One region of the Shewanella sp. 0m-8 genome, then DNA from elsewhere that is predicted to be linked to it. Evidence: predicted binding sites of a transcription regulator. Region 1 holds the regulator's gene; the other holds the start of a gene.
The links. The regulator sigma-54, encoded in region 1, starts transcription at its own class of promoters, with help from an activator protein. The targets are predictions, from matches to a motif close to GTTGGCACGNNNNTNGNNT.

Region 1 (3,191 bases):
AATCGCTATACCATTACCTATTCCCGTGCTACCCATTTTCTCTCGTGCCAAGAGACTTTCAAAGATCTCTTGTGAAGAAAGGGTTGGGTACTGGACAGCGGCAATGTCACTGATTAACTCCAGTACTTTTTTCTTACTGCCCGGAGTGGCGCAGGTAGTGCACTCCGGCTGCAGGATGGTACTTAGTTCCATCGTTAGTGTTTAGTCAGCTTCTCTTTGTGTTTAATAACCTGACGATCTAGTTTATCGATCAGGGAGTCTATTGCAGCATACATATCTGCATGTTCCGAAATAGCAAATACTTCCCCTTTTTTAAGGTGAATTTTAGCTTCGGCAATCTGCTGCATTTTTTGTACATTCAAAATAACGTGCACATTATTGATCTGATCGAAATGTCGTTCAAGCTTTGTAAATTTCTCTTCTACATAACCGCGTAGTGAATCGGTGATTTCGATGTGATGTCCTGTCAGGTTGATTTGCATTATCGATCCTCCATGTGCCTAATTTTGAGTTATAAACTCTTACGTTGGTTTGAGGGCGGGATCAGCATCGCTTCTCGATATTTTGCAATCGTACGTCTAGCAACTTTAATCCCTTGTTCAGCCAGAAGCTGGGCCATTTTGCTATCGCTTAACGGTTTCCTCTGGTTTTCAGCTGCGACTAATTTCTTAATAAATGCCCTAATTGCTGTCGATGAGCATTCTCCGCCATCGTCGGTACCCACATGGCTTGAGAAGAAATATTTTAGTTCAAAAATGCCCCTTGGGGTGTGCATGTACTTCTGTGTGGTAACACGTGAAATGGTAGATTCATGCATTTCAACAGCTTCGGCAATGTCATTGAGTACCATAGGTTTCATGGCTTCTTCACCGAACTCAAAAAAGCCTTGCTGGAATTTGACGATACAGTTTGTCACTTTCAATAAGGTGTCGTTGCGGCTTTCCAGGCTCTTTATAAACCACTTAGCTTCTTGCAGGTGGCCACGGATAAATTGACCGTCGGCCTGATTCGTTGTGCTACGCGCCATTGATGCGTAATGCTGATTAACATTAATCTTAGGCATATAGTCAGGATTTAGCTCTACCACCCAGCGACCTTTTTTCTTGCTGACAGACACGTCGGGAATGACGTATTCATCTTTACTGCGTGCAATGGCAAGCCCAGGTCTTGGGTTAAGAGTTTGGATCAGTGTGATCGCCTCACGTAAATCATCCTCTTTGAGTTTGGTTTTACGCATTAACTGCCTAAAATCACGCCCCGCAATAAGGTCTAAATAGTCTTTAATCAGTAATCTTGCATTTTCAATGTGCGGTGTATCTGCGGCATATTGTGCTAGCTGGATAAGTAGGCATTCACTTAAGTTGCGGGCGGCAACACCGATAGGATCAAAATGTTGAATTCGTTTTAAAACGGCTTCGACTTCATCGAGTTCAGTTTCAGGATCGCCCATCGCTTCGAGAATTTCGTCACAGCTCTGGGTTAAATAACCTCGTTCATCGATCGCATCAATAATCGCGGTGGCGATAGCAAGATCGTTATCTGAAAATGGGGTGAGGTTCTTTTGCCACTCAAGATGCTCATATAAGCCTTCGCTAGTCTCGCCTTGGAATGGCATGTCATCTTCACGACTTACGCCTGAGCTAGCATTAGAGGAAACGGTGTAGACTTCATCCCAAGTGGTATCCATAGGCAGGTCATCGGGCATGGAATCTTGGGTGAGGGCTTCGGAGGTGTCAACGCTTGCGCTATCTTGGGTGAGTTCACTATTAGAGTCATTTACAGAGTGATCTTCATCGTTGATCATATCGCCATCTGACTGCTCTTCATCTAGCTCCAGTAACGGATTAGAATCTAATGCTTGTTGGATCTCTTGTTGCAGCTCTAAAGAAGACAGTTGTAACAGGCGAATGGCCTGTTGTAACTGGGGAGTCATAGTGAGCTGTTGACCCATTTTGAGCTGGAGTGACGCTTTCATTTTACCGCTATTCCCTACACTGTAGTTAAACGTTAAAGCTCGTTGAACTGGCGAAGGTTGCTCAAAAACTCAACACGTTGATTTTTTTGGAAATAATTCCATATTGAGTTTTTCAGCTTCCATACTGTGAATTAACTATAGCCTGAATTGTTCACCTAAGTACACCGCTCGAACCTGTTGGTTGTCCAAGATTTCGGCAGGTGTACCTTCAGCAATCAGATTTCCGTGGCTTACTATGTAAGCACGCTCACAAACGTCCAAAGTTTCGCGAACATTATGATCGGTGATCAGTACGCCCAGACCGCGACTCTTAAGTTGTTCAATAATTTTTTTAATATCGATAACTGAAATGGGGTCAACACCCGCGAACGGCTCATCTAACAAGATAAACTTTGGATTAGCTGCGAGTGCCCGAGCAATTTCTACCCGGCGGCGTTCGCCTCCAGACAATGCCATACCTTGGCTGTCACGAATGTGAGTGATATGAAACTCTTCGAGTAGATGCTCAAGTTGTTCTTCACGTTGCTCGTTATTGATGTCATGACGAGTCTGTAAGACGGCCATGATGTTGTCACGTACTGACAGCTTTCTAAAAATACTGGCTTCCTGAGGTAGGTAACCGATACCTTTACGGGCGCGTAAATGCATAGGATCGAGCGTAAGATCGTCATCATCAATAAAGATCTTACCCTTATCACTCTGTACTAGGCCAACCACCATGTAGAATGTCGTTGTTTTACCTGCACCGTTTGGGCCAAGCAAACCAACAATCTGACCTGTCTTTACGGTTAAGCTAACATCTTGTACGACGGCACGATTTTTATAGCTCTTAGCAAGATTGACCGCTTTTAAGGTGATTTGGTTCATTGCTGTTCCTGCTTTTTCGCTGGCGATTCTGGTTTCTCTTCCTGATAGGTTTCAGGCTGAATAATGGTGATAACTCTGTCATCGCCCTTGCCAGTACTTTCTGCAATAAGCTGTTGCAAACTGATGTTGTATTTAATGCGGTTACCTGTGACCTGGCTACCGTCTTGCGCTAGGGTGGCTTCGCCGACTAAGGTGAGTGTGCGCGTAGCAAGTTCGTAGCGGATCTCTTTTGCGCTAGCCGTTGCCGGGCGTCCATCATCCATTGTTTGGGTGTAAGTGGCTGGGTTACCAGTCGCCACAAGCGTTTTACCGCTCTTATCTTCTTTTGAGAAAACCCGTAGCTTATCGG
Region 2 (3,191 bases), on a different contig from region 1:
AAATATTTAATCCTTAATATTCATACGGATACACTTAAAGCAACAAATTAAATCACCAATTGCTTTCAGTTTTCATTTAGCGCGTCGTTTTAAGATTATAGAAACCAAACAATCAGTAAAACTCAAAGGAATATCCTATGTTATCTGTAATGACTAACAACGCGTCTAACATCGCTCAAAATGCTGTCACTAAAAATAACGACCTACTTAGCAACGCTATGGAGCGTCTATCTACAGGTCTTCGCATCAACAGTGCGGCTGACGATGCTGCGGGTCTACAGATCGCATCTCGCTTAAACGCTAACGTAACCGGTATGGAAGCGGCAAACCGTAACGTATCTGACGCAACTTCTATGCTACAGACTGCCGATGGCGCATTAGACGAGTTAATGACTATTGCTAACCGTCAAAAAGAACTAGCAACACAAGCGGCTAACGGCGTGAACTCTGCAGAAGATATTACTGCTATCGGTACTGAATATGCTGCACTAAACGAAGAAGCACAGCGCATCATTTCAGATACTGAATATAGCGGCAACGCACTGTTCGCTACTCTAGATACCGGCGTAGATTTCCAGATTGGCGCATCAGGTGGCGAGACACTAACGGTAACATCTACTGTTGTGGCTAATGCTACCTTCAAAGGTACAATTACAGACCAAGCATCTGCTGTAACTGAAATCGACAACGCTACAGCTATGATCGATGCCGTTGCTGCTGAGCGTTCTAACCTAGGTGCTAGCATTAACCGCCTAGGTCACACAGCATCTAACCTAACTAACGTTACCGAAAATACTAAAGCGGCTGCTGGTCGTATCATGGACACCGATTTTGCGGTAGAAACGGCAGCGATGACCAAAAACCAGCTACTCGTTCAAGCCGGTACTAACATCCTGTCTTCTTCAAACCAAAACACTGGTTTGGTTATGGGTCTATTGGGCTAATCTTCCCCCCATTCTCCCAACTTTCTATCAAGGGCCTTCTGGCCCTTTTTTTTGGCAACAAATTCCCCGCAAAACTTCAGTGCCCCTAGCTTGAGGTCGCCTTACTTATTACATGGTTGTAGTGAACATAGTGCAATAGTCGCAAGCGGAAGCAGTACTTCCCTTTAAGCGTTAGTAACGGAAGGAAAGTTAATCCGCCACATGCAGCTAAAGATTTAAAGAACATGTAAAACATATACTTAACTATTGGCACAAAGATTGCCATTTGCATTACAGCAAGATTGGAGGATCAAATGATTTCAGGTATGGGTGGCGCCTCATTCGCCGAACAGCTTATCGTCGCAGAACGCATGGGTAAAGATCAGATATTTGAAAGCAATATGACCAAATATGAGTCGCAACTCGATGCCTATAAGATCCTCGAGCGTAGTCTAAATAGCATGACCAGCAAACTAGAGACAATTGATGGTGACGCTTTCGAGAGCAAAACCTCAACCATTAGTGATGATAATGCCTCAATCACGGTCGAAAGTGGCGCACCTACCGGTAACTATGATCTGCATGTTAAGCAACTAGCCCAGGCACACCAATTAACCAAGAGCTTTGCCAGCGAAACTGAAGTCCTACCGACAACGGGCATGCTAAGCATTCAAGTTGGTCCTAGCGCAGCTGACACCATAGAGATCGACATGGCAGTGCTCAATGCCGATGGCACAAAGACTGTTACCGACCTACGGGATGCCATCAATAACCATTCAGCTAACCCGGGAGTGCAAGCATCTTTGGTCAGAACGGGTGGCCAAGTCGAATTGATGCTGACCTCAAAAGAGACGGGTGAAGCAAACGCCATTGACGTCAAGATGGACGGTGCAGACTGGGGCATGACCGAACGAAAAGCGGCGCAAGATGCGCTGGCGACCCTTAACGGCATAGATATTCAGAGCAGCAGTAACAATTTAACTAACGTTATTGATGGTGTCTCTATTGAACTTAATAAAGTCCACGCAGTAGGTGAAAGCAGTAGCATTAAGATCAAATCTGATACTGACTCCAGCGAACAAGCAATTGAAGATTTTGTTGATATTTTCAATGACTTGATGGACGAAATAAATAAGTTAACTCGCTCCATGGGCAGTGAAGCCTTAGATGATCTTAATAATGAGAATGACGATAACAGCGACAGTGATGAAGATGAAGATAAAGACGAAGATGATGACTTCAACTCTTCAATTACCGAAGATCAGCTAGGCGTACTCAAGGGTGATTCGAGTATTCGAATGCTGCAACAGAATATGCGTGATGCCATTTTTGATGCTGCGCCAAACGGTATGCGTCTATCTGACATCGGTGTAGAAATGGGCCGTGACGGCAAACTCGACATTGACAAAGATAAGTTATCTAAAGCACTAAAAGATGATCCTGACGCGATACAAGCCATGTTTACCGATTCTGGCAGCTATATAGACAGGCTCGATACCATCATCGACCCCTTCACCAAGTTCCAAGGCTCGATGGATCTCAAGCAAGACAACCTTGAGAAACAGATCGAGAGAGTCGAAACCAGTATGGATACTCACGACAGACAGATGGAACAAAGGTATCAAATTTATCTGGCTCAATTTACCGCAATGGAAGCCACTATTAGCCAACTCAACTCAGCTAGCGCACTGTTTTATTAAGGAAATACTAAAAAATGTTGAACGAGCACGATCCCTTTAATGCTTATAAGCAAACCTCTTTGAATGCTAGAGCCGCAGCTGCGAACCCTCACGAGATGGTACGAATGCTTCTCGACGGTCTATTAGAAGAGATCCAGCGTGCTAGCGGCTTTATGCAGCGCAGGAGCTTTGAAGATAAAGGTCAGAGTATCAACAAGTGCCTCAATATTGTGCATGGACTCGATTCCATGCTCGATATCGAAAATGGCGGCGAAGTGGCCACAGGGCTAAACCGTCTTTATGACTATTGCAGTCGCCAGCTGGTAATCGCAAGTGTTGAAAACAGCGTTACCGCCCTAGAACCCATTACCAAGGTAATTACCGATGTCAGAGCAGGTTGGGACAATCTCAATTGAGCAGTGGCAACAGTTTGAAAAAGCGCTGCAATTCTATGCGAGCACTCAAAACTGGGAAAAACTGGTCATAGTGAATAACAAGATGACTGCTGCACTAAAAATGGCTGGCAAACCAAGTAGTCGATCGCAACTACTTGCGCGTCAATCCTTGGCTAACACCCATCAAAAAATAC

Region 2: fliD (flagellar filament capping protein FliD) is a predicted target of sigma-54. The motif match lies at 1,190-1,208, and genes of this name have one in related genera.

What each region holds. Positions count from the first base shown of each region.
Region 1 covers NZ_JBRIMB010000028.1:44,069-47,259, forward strand. Annotated here, with positions in the region: gene ptsN (PTS IIA-like nitrogen regulatory protein PtsN) at 1-192, opposite strand, end outside; gene hpf (ribosome hibernation promoting factor) at 195-482, opposite strand; gene ACVBIO_RS13780 (RNA polymerase factor sigma-54) at 512-1,975, opposite strand; gene lptB (LPS export ABC transporter ATP-binding protein) at 2,111-2,842, opposite strand; gene lptA (lipopolysaccharide transport periplasmic protein LptA) at 2,839-3,191, opposite strand, start outside.
Region 2 covers NZ_JBRIMB010000015.1:5,575-8,765, reverse strand. Annotated here, with positions in the region: gene ACVBIO_RS09600 (flagellin N-terminal helical domain-containing protein) at 138-944, shown strand; gene fliD (flagellar filament capping protein FliD) at 1,238-2,623, shown strand; gene fliS (flagellar export chaperone FliS) at 2,638-3,018, shown strand; gene ACVBIO_RS09585 (hypothetical protein) at 2,987-3,191, shown strand, end outside.